3 regions of the Gracilibacillus salinarum genome follow, and region 3 is predicted to be linked to each of the others. Evidence: a T-box and tRNA genes for the amino acid it is inferred to sense, from the RefSeq annotation. Region 3 holds a T-box; the other regions hold tRNA genes.
What was found. A T-box is a leader RNA that pairs with one kind of tRNA and senses whether it is charged. The one in region 3 lies ahead of thrS (threonine--tRNA ligase), so its partner is inferred to be a tRNA-Thr.
Positions count from the first base shown of each region.

Region 1 (5,657 bases), 2.0 Mb from region 3:
AGGTCAGGTAACACTGACTGGAGGCCCGAACCCACGCACGTTGAAAAGTGCGGGGATGAGGTGTGGGTAGGGGTGAAATGCCAATCGAACACGGAGATAGCTGGTTCTCTCCGAAATAGCTTTAGGGCTAGCCTCAAGGCATGTATGTTGGAGGTAGAGCACTGATTGGACTAGGGGCCCTTACCGGGTTACCGAATTCAGTCAAACTCCGAATGCCAATCATATTACCTTGGGAGTCAGACTATGGGTGATAAGGTTCATAGTCGAAAGGGAAACAGCCCAGACCGTCAGCTAAGGTCCCAAAGTATACGTTAAGTGGAAAAGGATGTGGCGTTGCACAGACAACCAGGATGTTGGCTTAGAAGCAGCCATCATTTAAAGAGTGCGTAATAGCTCACTGGTCGAGTGACGCTGCGCCGAAAATATACCGGGGCTAAACGTATCACCGAAGCTACGGATTGATCTGCGATCAATGGTAGGAGAGCGTTCTAAGTGCAGTGAAGTCAGACCGTGAGGACTGGTGGAGCGCATAGAAGTGAGAATGCCGGTATGAGTAGCGAAAAAGAAGTGAGAATCTTCTTCACCGAATGCCTAAGGTTTCCTGAGGAAGGCTCGTCCGCTCAGGGTTAGTCGGGGCCTAAGCCGAGGCCGAAAGGCGTAGGCGATGGACAACAGGTTGATATTCCTGTACCACCCAATTCCGTTTTGAGTGATGGGGGGACGCAGAAGGATAAGGAATGCGCACCATTGGATGTGTGCGTTGAAGCAGTAAGTGAGTCAGATAGGCAAATCCGTCTGGCAATCACAAGCTGTGATCAGGAGGGAAATATAGTACCGAAGTTCCGGATTTCACGCTGCCAAGAAAAGCCTCTAGCAAGGAAAAGGGTGCCCGTACCGCAAACCGACACAGGTAGGCGAGGAGAGAATCCTAAGGTGATCGGGAGAACTCTCGTTAAGGAACTCGGCAAAATGACCCCGTAACTTCGGGAGAAGGGGTGCTTCTTTTGCGAGAAGCCGCAGTGAAAAGGCCCAAGCGACTGTTTAGCAAAAACACAGGTCTCTGCGAAGCCGTAAGGCGAAGTATAGGGGCTGACACCTGCCCGGTGCTGGAAGGTTAAGGGGATGCGTTAGCATTAGCGAAGCGTTGAACCGAAGCCCCAGTAAACGGCGGCCGTAACTATAACGGTCCTAAGGTAGCGAAATTCCTTGTCGGGTAAGTTCCGACCCGCACGAAAGGTGCAACGACTTGGGCACTGTCTCAACGAGAGACCCGGTGAAATTATACTATGCGTGAAGATGCGCATTACCCGCGACAGGACGGAAAGACCCCGTGGAGCTTTACTGTAGCCTGATATTGAATGTTGGTACAGCTTGTACAGGATAGGTGGGAGCCTGAGAAACGTGAGCGCTAGCTTACGTGGAGGCGCCGGTGGGATACCACCCTGGCTGTATTGACCTTCTAACCCAGAACCGTGATCCGGTTCGGAGACAGTGTCAGGTGGGCAGTTTGACTGGGGCGGTCGCCTCCTAAAATGTAACGGAGGCGCCCAAAGGTTCCCTCAGAATGGTTGGAAATCATTCGCAGAGTGCAAAGGCAGAAGGGAGCTTGACTGCGAGACCTACAAGTCGAGCAGGGACGAAAGTCGGGCTTAGTGATCCGGCGGTACCGAATGGAAGGGCCGTCGCTCAACGGATAAAAGCTACCCCGGGGATAACAGGCTTATCTCCCCCAAGAGTCCACATCGACGGGGAGGTTTGGCACCTCGATGTCGGCTCATCGCATCCTGGGGCTGTAGTCGGTCCCAAGGGTTGGGCTGTTCGCCCATTAAAGCGGTACGCGAGCTGGGTTCAGAACGTCGTGAGACAGTTCGGTCCCTATCCGTCGTGGGCGTTGGAAGTTTGAGAGGAGCTGTCCTTAGTACGAGAGGACCGGGATGGACACACCGCTGGTGCACCAGTTGTTCTGCCAAGAGCATCGCTGGGTAGCTACGTGTGGAAGGGATAAGTGCTGAAAGCATCTAAGCATGAAGCCCCCCTCAAGATGAGACTTCCCATCACATAAGTGAGTAAGATCCCTCAGAGACGATGAGGTTGATAGGTTCGAGGTGGAAGCATGGTGACATGTGAAGCTGACGAATACTAATAGATCGAGGACTTATCTATATAACATGTTTCAACGGTGTTGTTGATGTCAATATCTTATCTAGTTTTCAGGGTATATAAAAAAATACAAAAAACTCTTGCATTTAACATGCATTGTGAGTTATAATGTATCTTGTCCTTGAAAAAAGAGTCTGGTAGCGATAGCGAAGAGGTCACACCTGTTCCCATGCCGAACACAGCAGTTAAGCTCTTCAGCGCCCATGGTAGTTGGGGCTCGCGCCCCTGCAAGAGTAGGACGTTGCCAGGCATACATAGGAGGATTAGCTCAGCTGGGAGAGCACTTGCCTTACAAGCAAGGGGTCGCAGGTTCGAGCCCTGCATCCTCCACCATTAGCCGGTCTAGCTCAATTGGTAGAGCAACTGACTTGTAATCAGTAGGTTGGGGGTTCAAGTCCTCTGGCCGGCACCACTCATCTTAGAGCCATTAGCTCAGCTGGCAGAGCATCTGACTTTTAATCAGAGGGTCGGAGGTTCGAATCCTCCATGGCTCACCATTTATTTATGCGGGTGTGGCGGAATTGGCAGACGCGCTAGACTTAGGATCTAGTGTCTCTCGACGTGGGGGTTCAAGTCCCTCCACCCGCACCATACAATAACTTTATATTTATGCGGAAGTAGTTCAGTGGTAGAACACCACCTTGCCAAGGTGGGGGTCGCGGGTTCGAATCCCGTCTTCCGCTCCAGGATTTTTAATCGCTAGTTTGCCAGGTGATTAAAATGTATTTCCTTGCCGGGGTGGCGGAATTGGCAGACGCACAGGACTTAAAATCCTGCGGTGGGTTTCCACCGTGCCGGTTCGAGTCCGGCCCTCGGCACCACGTATAGCGCCCGTAGCTCAATTGGATAGAGCGTTTGACTACGGATCAAGAGGTTAGGGGTTCGACTCCTCTCGGGCGCGCCATTATCGGGAAGTAGCTCAGCTTGGTAGAGCACTTGGTTTGGGACCAAGGGGTCGCAGGTTCAAATCCTGTCTTCCCGACCATTAATGACATTATTTTGTGGGGCCTTAGCTCAGCTGGGAGAGCGCCTGCTTTGCACGCAGGAGGTCAGCGGTTCGATCCCGCTAGGCTCCACCATTTTTATACATTTGATCTTTGAAAACTGAACAAAACAACCAGTATGAATTAATAAACAAGCTAGCTTATAGAAGCGAGCGCAAGTCAACTTTATTGAGAGTTTGATCTTGGCTCAGGACGAACGCTGGCGGCGTGCCTAATACATGCAAGTCGAGCGCGGGAAGCTAACTGAATCCTTCGGGAGGACGTTAGTGGAACGAGCGGCGGACGGGTGAGTAACACGTGGGCAACCTGCCTGTAAGACTGGGATAACCCCGGGAAACCGGGGCTAATACCGGATAACACATTGCTTCGCATGAAGGAATGTTGAAAGATGGCCTTTGGCTATCACTTACAGATGGGCCCGCGGCGCATTAGCTAGTTGGTGAGGTAACGGCTCACCAAGGCAACGATGCGTAGCCGACCTGAGAGGGTGATCGGCCACACTGGGACTGAGACACGGCCCAGACTCCTACGGGAGGCAGCAGTAGGGAATCTTCCGCAATGGACGAAAGTCTGACGGAGCAACGCCGCGTGAACGAAGAAGGTTTTCGGATCGTAAAGTTCTGTTGTTAGGGAAGAACAAGTGCCGTTCAAATAGGGCGGCACCTTGACGGTACCTATCGAGGAAGCCCCGGCTAACTACGTGCCAGCAGCCGCGGTAATACGTAGGGGGCAAGCGTTGTCCGGAATTATTGGGCGTAAAGCGCGCGTAGGCGGTTTCTTAAGTCTGATGTGAAATCTTGCGGCTCAACCGCAAGCGGTCATTGGAAACTGGGGAACTTGAGTGCAGAAGAGGAGAGTGGAATTCCACGTGTAGCGGTGAAATGCGTAGATATGTGGAGGAACACCAGTGGCGAAGGCGACTCTCTGGTCTGTAACTGACGCTGAGGTGCGAAAGCGTGGGGAGCGAACAGGATTAGATACCCTGGTAGTCCACGCCGTAAACGATGAGTGCTAGGTGTTAGGGGGTTTCCGCCCCTTAGTGCTGCAGTTAACGCATTAAGCACTCCGCCTGGGGAGTACGGCCGCAAGGCTGAAACTCAAAAGAATTGACGGGGGCCCGCACAAGCGGTGGAGCATGTGGTTTAATTCGAAGCAACGCGAAGAACCTTACCAGGTCTTGACATCTTCGGATGTCCCTAGAGATAGGGAGTTCCCTTCGGGGACCGAATGACAGGTGGTGCATGGTTGTCGTCAGCTCGTGTCGTGAGATGTTGGGTTAAGTCCCGCAACGAGCGCAACCCTTGATCTTAGTTGCCAGCATTAAGTTGGGCACTCTAAGGTGACTGCCGGTGACAAACCGGAGGAAGGTGGGGATGACGTCAAATCATCATGCCCCTTATGACCTGGGCTACACACGTGCTACAATGGATGGTACAGAGGGCAGCGAAACCGCGAGGTCAAGCAAATCCCATAAAACCATTCTCAGTTCGGATTGCAGGCTGCAACTCGCCTGCATGAAGCCGGAATCGCTAGTAATCGTGGATCAGCATGCCACGGTGAATACGTTCCCGGGCCTTGTACACACCGCCCGTCACACCACGAGAGTTGGCAACACCCGAAGTCGGTGGGGTAACCTTTGGAGCCAGCCGCCGAAGGTGGGGCCAATGATTGGGGTGAAGTCGTAACAAGGTAGCCGTATCGGAAGGTGCGGCTGGATCACCTCCTTTCTAAGGATTATAGGAACACCTTTTACAAGGTGACAAAATCATACTTGGTTGTTTGGTTCAGTTTTGAGAGATCAATTCTCTCTTGAACTTGTACCTTGAAAACTAGATAAGAATAATCAGGACGTGGAAGCAACTGCTGGTCAGCTGTGGAAACGAAACTGATGACAAGACATCAAACAATAACCAACGACTTTTTCATTGAAGTAAAGTAAGTATAGTTAAGTGAAGAAGGGCGCACGGTGGATGCCTTGGCACTAGGAGCCGATGAAGGACGGGACAAACACCGATATGTCTCGGGGAGCCGTACGTAGGCGTTGATCCGAGAATTTCCGAATGGGGAAACCCTCTGCTCGTCATGGAGTAGAACATTTATCTGAATCCATAGGATAAATGAGGCAGACCCGGGGAACTGAAACATCTCAGTACCCGGAGGAAGAGAAAGCAAACGCGATTTCCCGAGTAGCGGCGAGCGAAACGGAATTAGCCCAAACCAAAAAGCTTGCTTTTTGGGGTTGTAGGACACTCCTTTGGAGTTACAAAGAAATACATTAGACGAAGTGGTCTGGAAAGGCCCATCACAGAAGGTAACAATCCTGTAGTCGAAAATCTGTTTCCTCCGGAGTGGATCCTGAGTACGGCGGAACACGTGAAATTCCGTCGGAATCCGGGAGGACCATCTCCCAAGGCTAAATACTCCCTAGTGACCGATAGTGAACCAGTACCGTGAGGGAAAGGTGAAAAGCACCCCGGGAGGGGAGTGAAATAG
Region 1 is NZ_CP095071.1:3,043,272-3,048,928, forward strand. It holds rRNA gene MUN87_RS14120 (23S ribosomal RNA) at 1-2,163, shown strand, start outside; rRNA gene rrf (5S ribosomal RNA) at 2,294-2,410, shown strand; tRNA gene MUN87_RS14130 (tRNA-Val) at 2,418-2,493, shown strand; tRNA gene MUN87_RS14135 (tRNA-Thr) at 2,497-2,572, shown strand; tRNA gene MUN87_RS14140 (tRNA-Lys) at 2,582-2,657, shown strand; tRNA gene MUN87_RS14145 (tRNA-Leu) at 2,667-2,751, shown strand; tRNA gene MUN87_RS14150 (tRNA-Gly) at 2,772-2,846, shown strand; tRNA gene MUN87_RS14155 (tRNA-Leu) at 2,893-2,981, shown strand; tRNA gene MUN87_RS14160 (tRNA-Arg) at 2,988-3,064, shown strand; tRNA gene MUN87_RS14165 (tRNA-Pro) at 3,069-3,145, shown strand; tRNA gene MUN87_RS14170 (tRNA-Ala) at 3,164-3,239, shown strand; rRNA gene MUN87_RS14175 (16S ribosomal RNA) at 3,329-4,891, shown strand; rRNA gene MUN87_RS14180 (23S ribosomal RNA) at 5,108-5,657, shown strand, end outside.
Region 1: it has a tRNA-Thr gene. The T-box ahead of thrS (threonine--tRNA ligase) is inferred to sense a tRNA for this amino acid. The anticodon was not compared.

Region 2 (5,657 bases), 2.2 Mb from region 3:
TGGTCTGGAAAGGCCCATCACAGAAGGTAACAATCCTGTAGTCGAAAATGTATTTCCTCCGGAGTGGATCCTGAGTACGGCGGAACACGTGAAATTCCGTCGGAATCCGGGAGGACCATCTCCCAAGGCTAAATACACCCTAGTGACCGATAGTGAACCAGTACCGTGAGGGAAAGGTGAAAAGCACCCCGGGAGGGGAGTGAAATAGTACCTGAAACCGTGTGCCTACAAGTAGTCGGAGCCCTTTTATGGGTGACGGCGTACCTTTTGTAGAATGGACCGGCGAGTTACGATCCCCTGCAAGGTTAAGTGGAAGACACGGAGCCGCAGCGAAAGCGAGTCTGAATAGGGCGTTTTAGTAGGTGGTCGTAGACCCGAAACCGTGTGATCTACCCATGTCCAGGGTGAAGGTCAGGTAACACTGACTGGAGGCCCGAACCCACGCACGTTGAAAAGTGCGGGGATGAGGTGTGGGTAGGGGTGAAATGCCAATCGAACACGGAGATAGCTGGTTCTCTCCGAAATAGCTTTAGGGCTAGCCTCAAGGCATGTATGTTGGAGGTAGAGCACTGATTGGACTAGGGGCCCTTACCGGGTTACCGAATTCAGTCAAACTCCGAATGCCAATCATATTACCTTGGGAGTCAGACTATGGGTGATAAGGTTCATAGTCGAAAGGGAAACAGCCCAGACCGTCAGCTAAGGTCCCAAAGTATACGTTAAGTGGAAAAGGATGTGGCGTTGCACAGACAACCAGGATGTTGGCTTAGAAGCAGCCATCATTTAAAGAGTGCGTAATAGCTCACTGGTCGAGTGACGCTGCGCCGAAAATATACCGGGGCTAAACGTATCACCGAAGCTACGGATTGATCTGCGATCAATGGTAGGAGAGCGTTCTAAGTGCAGTGAAGTCAGACCGTGAGGACTGGTGGAGCGCTTAGAAGTGAGAATGCCGGTATGAGTAGCGAAAAAGAAGTGAGAATCTTCTTCACCGAATGCCTAAGGTTTCCTGAGGAAGGCTCGTCCGCTCAGGGTTAGTCGGGGCCTAAGCCGAGGCCGAAAGGCGTAGGCGATGGACAACAGGTTGATATTCCTGTACCACCCAATTCCGTTTTGAGTGATGGGGGGACGCAGAAGGATAAGGAATGCGCACCATTGGATGTGTGCGTTGAAGCAGTAAGTGAGTCAGATAGGCAAATCCGTCTGGCAATCACAAGCTGTGATCAGGAGGGAAATATAGTACCGAAGTTCCGGATTTCACGCTGCCAAGAAAAGCCTCTAGCAAGGAAAAGGGTGCCCGTACCGCAAACCGACACAGGTAGGCGAGGAGAGAATCCTAAGGTGATCGGGAGAACTCTCGTTAAGGAACTCGGCAAAATGACCCCGTAACTTCGGGAGAAGGGGTGCTTCTTTTGCGAGAAGCCGCAGTGAAAAGGCCCAAGCGACTGTTTAGCAAAAACACAGGTCTCTGCGAAGCCGTAAGGCGAAGTATAGGGGCTGACACCTGCCCGGTGCTGGAAGGTTAAGGGGATGCGTTAGCATTAGCGAAGCGTTGAACCGAAGCCCCAGTAAACGGCGGCCGTAACTATAACGGTCCTAAGGTAGCGAAATTCCTTGTCGGGTAAGTTCCGACCCGCACGAAAGGTGCAACGACTTGGGCACTGTCTCAACGAGAGACCCGGTGAAATTATACTATGCGTGAAGATGCGCATTACCCGCGACAGGACGGAAAGACCCCGTGGAGCTTTACTGTAGCCTGATATTGAATGTTGGTACAGCTTGTACAGGATAGGTGGGAGCCTGAGAAACGTGAGCGCTAGCTTACGTGGAGGCGCCGGTGGGATACCACCCTGGCTGTATTGACCTTCTAACCCAGAACCGTGATCCGGTTCGGAGACAGTGTCAGGTGGGCAGTTTGACTGGGGCGGTCGCCTCCTAAAATGTAACGGAGGCGCCCAAAGGTTCCCTCAGAATGGTTGGAAATCATTCGCAGAGTGCAAAGGCAGAAGGGAGCTTGACTGCGAGACCTACAAGTCGAGCAGGGACGAAAGTCGGGCTTAGTGATCCGGCGGTACCGAATGGAAGGGCCGTCGCTCAACGGATAAAAGCTACCCCGGGGATAACAGGCTTATCTCCCCCAAGAGTCCACATCGACGGGGAGGTTTGGCACCTCGATGTCGGCTCATCGCATCCTGGGGCTGTAGTCGGTCCCAAGGGTTGGGCTGTTCGCCCATTAAAGCGGTACGCGAGCTGGGTTCAGAACGTCGTGAGACAGTTCGGTCCCTATCCGTCGTGGGCGTTGGAAGTTTGAGAGGAGCTGTCCTTAGTACGAGAGGACCGGGATGGACACACCGCTGGTGCACCAGTTGTTCTGCCAAGAGCATCGCTGGGTAGCTACGTGTGGAAGGGATAAGTGCTGAAAGCATCTAAGCATGAAGCCCCCCTCAAGATGAGACTTCCCATCACATAAGTGAGTAAGATCCCTCAGAGACGATGAGGTTGATAGGTTCGAGGTGGAAGCATGGTGACATGTGAAGCTGACGAATACTAATAGATCGAGGACTTATCTATATAACATGTTTCAATGGTGTTGTTGATGTCAATATCTTATCTAGTTTTCAGGGTGCAACCCTAAAATACAATAGTCTGGTAGCGATAGCGAAGAGGTCACACCTGTTCCCATGCCGAACACAGCAGTTAAGCTCTTCAGCGCCCATGGTAGTTGGGGCTCGCGCCCCTGCAAGAGTAGGACGTTGCCAGGCTATGTAATTTCACAGCTTTGAGAAGCAGCCAGATGAACAATATTCCACAGTAGCTCAGTGGTAGAGCAATCGGCTGTTAACCGATCGGTCGTAGGTTCGAATCCTACCTGTGGAGCCATATGCTTCCATAGCTCAGTTCGGTAGAGCACTTCCATGGTAAGGAAGGGGTCGCCGGTTCAAGTCCGGCTGGAAGCTCTGCTATTTTTATGACATATTATATTGTATTGGCCCGTTGGTCAAGTGGTTAAGACACCGCCCTTTCACGGCGGTATCACGGGTTCGAATCCCGTACGGGTCACCATAAATACCACTTAAATTTTGTTGAAAGAATGCGACGTCCTGTCGTAACACATGCAATTGTACATCTTAAACTTTGGAGGATTAGCTCAGCTGGGAGAGCACTTGCCTTACAAGCAAGGGGTCGCAGGTTCGAGCCCTGCATCCTCCACCATTAGCCGGTCTAGCTCAATTGGTAGAGCAACTGACTTGTAATCAGTAGGTTGGGGGTTCAAGTCCTCTGGCCGGCACCAGTCAAGTTCATATAGATACATGGAGGGATAGCGAAGTTGGCCAAACGCGGCGGACTGTAAATCCGCTCCCATCGGGTTCGTAGGTTCGAGTCCTACTCCCTCCACCATTGTATAAAAAATCACTAAGTGTATATACTATTTCTGTACACTTTTTCATTTTATTGGTGGGCTATAGCCAAGCGGTAAGGCAACGGTTTTTGGTACCGTCATGCGCTGGTTCGAATCCAGCTAGCCCAGCCATTTTATTTTGTGCTTTTTTTTGCACTTTGTACGATAAAAAGAAGTAAGAGCCATTAGCTCAGTTGGTAGAGCATCTGACTTTTAATCAGAGGGTCGGAGGTTCGAATCCTCCATGGCTCACCACTTTTGGGGCCTTAGCTCAGCTGGGAGAGCGCCTGCTTTGCACGCAGGAGGTCAGCGGTTCGATCCCGCTAGGCTCCACCATCTTAAAATTCACATAAGAAAACAGCCAATCGATTTTCAATAAGAAAATTGATTTTTTTGTATGTTTAAAAAGTAAAGTTACCATTTAGAAGCTGACTTACAATGAAGATTGAAATAATCGATTTTTCCCTATAATATGGATTATGTTAGCGTTGCAACCATTTTGATATATTGAATGTGCTGGGATACCGCTCCGGCCAACCACTCCGCGTCCTGCGGGGCACGGCTGAAGCTAGGCTACTACTAGAATTGCTTCTCTGCTGCCTTGCACCGAGGAAGCCTACTTCGAAGCGTTACTAGTAGACACAGGTGCAGACGTTGTGGATCTTCAGCGCCTGCCTGTCCCGCGGGAGTCTCCGTGGTTGGCCTACGCTAGGATATGGGCTCTACAACTTTTGTAAGAGATAGCATATTGATCACTGTATGCATAACAGGAATTGAATGATTAACATAATACCAAGAACCACTGCTTTTTGCTGTTACATAATTTGTAACACTTACCTCAAGTGTAGGAAATAGGCGGAGACTCCCGTGGAATCAGCGCGAGCTGAAGATCCACTTCGTCTGTGCCTGTGTCTGCAAGTATCGCTTCGAAGTGAGCTTCCTCGGCACAAGGCAGCAAGATGCTGTTCAAGTAGTAGCCTAGCTGAAGCCGTGCCCACAGGACGCGGAGCCTATTTCCGGAGTTTTGCTAAGCAGATAATATCTATCAAAAAGACCACATTGCAATACAGCGTTTGTTAGCATAATCCATATTAAAGTTAGTTGTATATAAATTATTTCAATTAGGACCTGGCAGGTTATGCTCGGAATTACCTATCTGAAACATCGCATGTATTGGTCTGGTAATACTTTTCGATAAAATAACCCTTATCCGCACAATAATCAATAACTAAACTAGTTTCTGTATCCAGATAACGTTTGGTGAAATGATCGATTTGAAAGGTGATTCCGTTTATCTCGATGATCGTATCCATTGGTCTTTTCTCATCAACTATCAGAGAATAAGTGAGAGATATTCCGCAACCTCCTGTTAATTCAGCATCAAGCCTAGGCAATTGGCCTTCTGGAATAGTTTCTGTCTGTAATGCTTTCTGAGCTAACTTAGTTAATGTAATATTCATCGTCTAACTCCTTCATAGCATCATAATGAACTATGACTCTACAGGTTCTCTGATTTTTTTATAACGTAATATAGGTTTTCTGGCAGCTTGTGTTTCATTTAACCTTCCGATAATCGTGGAATGTGGTGCATCTAACACAATAGATGGGTCTTCTGCAGCTTCCTTCGCAATTTGGATCATCACATCAGCAAAAGCATCCAGTGTTTCTTTTGATTCGGTTTCGGTTGGTTCGATCATCATGCACTCTTCTACGTTTAAAGGAAAGTAGATGGTAGGGGGATGATAACCAAAATCAAGTAATCGTTTGGCCATATCAAGTGTCCGTACGCCAAGCTTTTTCTGTTCTGAGCCAGACAGGACGAATTCATGTTTGCAAAATTGCTTGTATGGTGATACGAAATAAGGTGCAAGTCTTTTTTGAAGGTAGTTGGCATGGAGTACAGCAGACTCTGATACTTGGAGAAGGCCCTCTGCTCCCATTGTTCGAATATACGTGTATGCTCGGATAAGAATGCCAACGTTACCATAGTAACCTTTTACTCTACCGATAGAAGAAGGAGCTTCATTGTTTAGTACGTATTGTTGCTTCTTTCTCTCCACACGCGGTACAGGCATAAATGGGATTAACGCTTGTTTAACGCCAACGGGACCTGCACCAGGACCTCCGCCTCCGTGAGGTGTCGTAAAGGTTTTGTGGAGGTTAAAGTGAACGATATCAAATCCCATTTGTCCTGGAGTCGTTTTGCCGAGGATGGCATTGGCATTTGCCCCATCATAATAAAGTAAGCCTCCCGCTT
Region 2 is NZ_CP095071.1:3,224,506-3,230,162, forward strand. It holds rRNA gene MUN87_RS15100 (23S ribosomal RNA) at 1-2,571, shown strand, start outside; rRNA gene rrf (5S ribosomal RNA) at 2,646-2,762, shown strand; tRNA gene MUN87_RS15110 (tRNA-Asn) at 2,806-2,880, shown strand; tRNA gene MUN87_RS15115 (tRNA-Thr) at 2,884-2,957, shown strand; tRNA gene MUN87_RS15120 (tRNA-Glu) at 2,989-3,063, shown strand; tRNA gene MUN87_RS15125 (tRNA-Val) at 3,138-3,213, shown strand; tRNA gene MUN87_RS15130 (tRNA-Thr) at 3,217-3,292, shown strand; tRNA gene MUN87_RS15135 (tRNA-Tyr) at 3,314-3,399, shown strand; tRNA gene MUN87_RS15140 (tRNA-Gln) at 3,458-3,532, shown strand; tRNA gene MUN87_RS15145 (tRNA-Lys) at 3,580-3,655, shown strand; tRNA gene MUN87_RS15150 (tRNA-Ala) at 3,661-3,736, shown strand; gene MUN87_RS15155 (iron-sulfur cluster biosynthesis family protein) at 4,549-4,860, opposite strand; gene gcvPB (aminomethyl-transferring glycine dehydrogenase subunit GcvPB) at 4,891-5,657, opposite strand, start outside.
Region 2: it has a tRNA-Thr gene. The T-box ahead of thrS (threonine--tRNA ligase) is inferred to sense a tRNA for this amino acid. The anticodon was not compared.

Region 3 (5,657 bases):
ATTTAATTTACCTAAACTATCTTAGCATCCATTTAGAAGTTTGTCAACAACTCGTTACATTTTTGTTCTTAAATTAGATTTTATTCTGTCAACCGGCTATTCTTTAGTTATAAAAAATGCATCCTCCTCGTCGGAAGATGCATTTTTGTTTATTTCTTACGCAACACTTTCTGCTGGATTTCATCAAGAATCAGTGATTTGAAAGCGTCAAGTTCTAAAGTTTCGGAATCTTGCTCGCCATATCGTCTTACATTCACAGCACCTGCTTCTACTTCCTTATCGCCTACAATTAAGGCGAATGGAATTTTAGCTGTTTGTGCTTCGCGGATTTTATAGCCAATTTTTTCATCTCGCTCGTCTACCTCGACACGAACACCTGCGAACCGTAATTCTTCCTCTACTTTTTTCGCATAATCAGCGTGTGCGTCCGCTGAAACAGGTATAATTCTTGCTTGGTTTGGTGCTAACCAAGTAGGGAACGCTCCTTTGTACTCTTCAATCAGGAAAGCAACAAAACGTTCCATGGTCGACACGACTCCACGGTGAATAACGACCGGACGATGTTCCTTACCATCTTCGCCGATATACGTCAGATCAAATCGTTCCGGTAAATGGAAATCTAATTGCACAGTCGACAATGTTTCGTCTTTACCGAGTGCTGTTTTCACTTGCACATCAAGCTTCGGTCCGTAGAATGCTGCTTCGCCTTCTGCTTCTACATACTCCAGATCCATTTCTTCCATTGTTTCTTTTAACAATGACTGTGCTTTTTCCCACATTTCATCGTTATCAATGTATTTCTCTGTGTCTGCCGGATCACGATAAGATAAACGGAAGTAATAATCATCGATACCGAAATCCTTATATACATTTTTGACAAGCTCTACAACACGGATAAATTCGTCTTTTAATTGGTCAGGACGTGCAAAAATATGGGCATCGTTAAGCGTCATTGCTCTTACACGCTGAAGACCTGCAAGTGCACCGGACATTTCATGGCGATGCATTGTGCCTAATTCTGCAATTCGAACAGGCAGGTTACGATAGCTGTGCAGCTCATTTTTGTACACCATCATGTGGTGAGGACAATTCATTGGACGTAAGATAAGCTCTTCATTATCCATTTCCATAGGTGGGAATATATCATCTTGATAATGATCCCAGTGTCCACTTGTTTTATATAGTTCTTTACTACCTAAAATTGGCGTATATACATGGTTGTAACCCAATCTTTCCTCTAAATCAACAATGTAACGTTCAATCGTACGGCGGATTGTAGCACCATTCGGCAACCATAACGGTAATCCTTGGCCAACTTTTTGCGAAATGGTGAAGATACCTAATTCTTTGCCTAGTTTACGATGGTCACGTTCTTTTGCTTCTTCACGTATACGCAAATAGTCATCAAGCTGGCTCTGCTTTTCGAAAGCAGTCCCATAAATACGCTGAAGCATTTTGTTATTGCTGTCACCTCTCCAGTAAGCACCAGAAATACTTAACAGCTTAAATACTTTTAGTTTACTTGTTTGTGGCACATGAACACCACGACATAAGTCAAAGAATTCTCCTTGCTCATATAACGTGACGGTTTCCCCTTCTGGAATAGCTTCTAATAATTCCAGTTTCAAATCGTCACCAATTTCTTCATAAATCGCTTTTGCTTCTTCTCTCGTAACTTCTTTGCGGACTACTTCCAGATTCTCATCCACAATACGCTTCATTTCTTTCTCGATGCGCGGTAAATCCTCTGGTGTAATCGATACTTCCATATCAATATCATAATAGAATCCATCTTCTATGGTTGGTCCGACACCTAATTTGACATTACTGTACAGACGTTTAATCGCTTGTGCCATTAAATGCGCTGTCGAGTGTCTGGCAATTTCCACGCCATCGTCAGACTTTATTGTTACAATTTCAATAGCACCATCTGTTGCAAGTGGTGTACGTAAATCATAGAATGTACCATCTAATTTGATGGCTAATGCCTGTTTTTTTAATCCTGGTGAAATAGACGCTGCAATGTCTTCACCAGTTGTCCCTTTGTCAAAAGATTTAACATTTCCATCTGGAAACGTAATGTGAATCTGATCCAATGGTAACACACTCCTTTTTTTCCTCAGTTGCTTAGCTTATGACGACAAACAAAAAACGCCCATCCCCCTACTAAAAGTAAAGGGACGAGCGTTAATACCCGTGGTTCCACCCAAATTCCTGCAAATGATTACAGGCGCTTGCTAAATCGATAACGATGATTACTCGCTGCTAATTACTAACATATGTGTTCCTCAGCAGTGCTCAGAGGTGGTAACAGTTTGCGGTCATACAGAAAACTTTCAGCCGTGGTTTCCTTCTCTAATCAAGTAAGCCTTTCAAACTATCTTGTCCTCGTCAAAGCCATTAATACTATTATGCGCTAATTATAACGATTGCTGCAGAAAAAATCAAGACTCTTTTTCCTCAGAGGAGAAAAAAGGAAAGTATTCCACTGGATAAAACGTACAGCGTTCCTGAAAAATTGTCATTATTGTATGAGTTCTTGATTCGAATTGATCTTCGCCATATAAGTAAACATGGTTCGGTGCTAACATAATTAATGGGGATACATCCCATTCTTCTTGCTCCAGTCCGAATATAAATAACGGGAAACGCGTTTTTAATTCTGTGAATTCCTCGATTGTATACTGATCACCGTTATCTTTATGAATAAGAAAATGCTCCCCCTGTAATACATGCACGACATCCACTTCCGGTGTTTTTCGTTTGATGAACTCACGTATGGAATGAATGAAATCCTGATATTCTTCTTCTCTCTTGAACTCGTCAATCGCCATCCCGACCATATCTGTAAGTAAATCGATGTAATGATGAAGCCTAAAATGAATAATCGAATCAAATTGAACATAACTTGAATCAATTTGCATCGAAAAGATCGTGGTCAGTGTATCACGGAGTTCATGCTGATGAATCCTGTCTTCATAAACGGATTCATCTTTCTCAAGTAAGGATCTGGCAATCGCAGTAATACGCTCGATTTCCTCCTGACTTGAAAAATAATATTTTTTTCTTAATATATGCTGAATCATTGCTGTCTCACGGCACTGAATAAATATCCTACTCAGTAATGGCGCTAAATACCGCTTCGCATCGTCCAAAATCATTTCCTGCTGAAGTGAAAGCTGAATTTGATTTTTTTTCGTTCGCTTACGGTTTGCCTTCCAAACACTTTCTTGTTTTGCAAGCTGATAGAACACTTCTGCTTCACTGTCTTGTTCAAAGTATACTTCTAACACATCTCATCACCCTCATCACCATCAAACTGGTATATTATATGGGTGAAAATGAAAAAAAATAACCTCTGTCCTATGATTAGACAGAAGTCATGTTTATTCACTCGATCGAAAACGATGCGATAACTCGATCGGTTTACTTAGTTGTTTAATTCGTTCAATAATACGACCTGCTTTGATTGTTTCCACATCGCCGCGGTTAGAGGTCGACAAATGGTATTCCAATTGTTCCAAATTATAATTAGAAGTAAAGAATACAGGTAATTCCTCCATCATCCGATATTGTAAAATTGCACCCAACACTTCATCGCGGAACCAAGGAGAAATGGATTCAGCCCCGATGTCATCGAACATTAGCACCTGAGCGGTTTTAAATGATTCCAGCTTCTGTTGAAATTGATTATCACCGATTGATGCTTTCATCTCGCGAACGAATTCTGGCATATAAATTATATCCGACTTAATGTAATGCTTTTTCAACTCATTGGCAACGACACCAAGTATATAAGACTTACCTGTTCCAAATGGGCCGTGTAAGTATAAGCCTCTGTGATAATTATTTTTAGAGAAATGCTGGACGAATTCAATTACTTCTTTCACAATTTCCTTCCGTTCATAAGAGGATGCATCCATCTCTTCCAGTTTCGCTTGTTTGATTTGCTTTGGAATATATAAGCTTTGTACGAGCTCTTCTTTCTTCTGTTGTGCTTCTTGATCCAATTTATTATGACATTTTTCATAACGAAGTGAAATATCGTTGCTGTCTACATCCAAATGTGGTGTATAGCCTTTTATTATATTTTTGCATCCTTCGACATTGGGACAATCTGCACAATTTTTAGAAGCTTGCTGATATTCATACAGCTTCATCAAATGCCGGTTAATGTCTTGTTCATCCAATTCGACATGCTCACTTAAAATCGCCTGAATATCCGGGTCATTAATGACACTTTCCCGTTGTTGGGTAAATTGTTGTTTCATTTGTTTATTTTCATTCATCCATTTTTTCATAGCGGACTGGATTGGCTCCATGACGATCACCCTTATTCTTCATTCGCCTGCTGTGCTAGATATTCTGCCAGCATTGCGTCTGCTTCTTTTGCTTTTTGTTCTTTTTCTTGCGATGTTTCCTGCCGCTTCGGTTTTTGTTGTTGTTTTTGCTGCTTGTACCAATCTGGAACAATATCTTTCTTTGTCGATTTGTTCTGGTATCGCTGGTTAGACTTGCCATTAGTTGTCCATTGTTGGTATTTCTTATTTTCCGACTTAGCAAGTGTCATCGCTTGTCTTACTGTTTTAACATTCTTTCTCGACCAGTGACTGGCTATCTTCTCAAGGTAGCTCTTCGTCAATTTCATATCCGTCTTTAACAGCACATAATGAATTAAGACATTCATAACGCCTGGATTCAAGCCTTGATTCGTCATTACATCACTAATAATTTTTAAATCTTGCTGAGAAGCCTGATTACCATCAGCAAGATCTTCTAATAATTGCCGTGGTGATATATGTTCTAACATATCAATAAACTGCTCTTCTTTTGATTTACCGGTATTGTCACTAGGTTCAGCAGCAATTTTCTGTTTATCTGAAGCGACCTGTGTTGGAACAGGTTTATCTGTTGTACGAATTAAATCCATACAGGCTTGTTTAAATTCTTCTATCTGCATTTCATTATGCTCATTAATTGACCATATCAACGCTTTTTCTACATCTTGATTGTGCATATCATATGCTGCATACATCTGATTAATGATTTTTCGGGCATTAGGTGTCAGGATTTGCGTAACAGGCAGCATCCGTTGCTTTAGTATTTGCTCCAGCCATTGAAAGTCGACTTGTTCTCGCATTGGTATATCCGCCTGTTGTTCCTCGGCTTGCAAGGATCGTGGCACCTGCTGTTGATCAACCAGATGAAAAACTTCCTCAAAAGTAGCGGTTGTCTCTTTTCTTGCTGCCGCTTTTTCATCTGATTTCACAAACATTTGCTTGATTTTTTTATATTTATCACTACCTAGCTGGTGATATAATAAGTGACTTAAAAAATCATTAGAGAAGAAGTTGCCCGGTGATTGTGGAGGCTGTATCACATACTGATAGACAACCTGATCTTCATGATCTTGTTCAAATGTCTGCAACAGACCAATCGCTTCAAGCTTTCTTCTTGCTCTGTAAATCCTGTCTAATGGTAAACCGATATAATTCATTAACATGTGATGGGTTTGATATCCAGCATCAAATGTCGATTCGGTATACAACGTCTGATACAACGATAATGCATCTATACCGATAAGCGGCTGATACAAGTGGGTTAACGCGTTGGTATAGGAAAGCGGTAATTCCTGCGAAATGTTGACTATATACAAT
Region 3 is NZ_CP095071.1:999,412-1,005,068, forward strand. It holds gene thrS (threonine--tRNA ligase) at 150-2,096, opposite strand; T-box leader at 2,174-2,404, opposite strand; gene ytxC (sporulation protein YtxC) at 2,445-3,293, opposite strand; gene dnaI (primosomal protein DnaI) at 3,387-4,322, opposite strand; gene MUN87_RS05025 (replication initiation and membrane attachment family protein) at 4,334-5,657, opposite strand, start outside.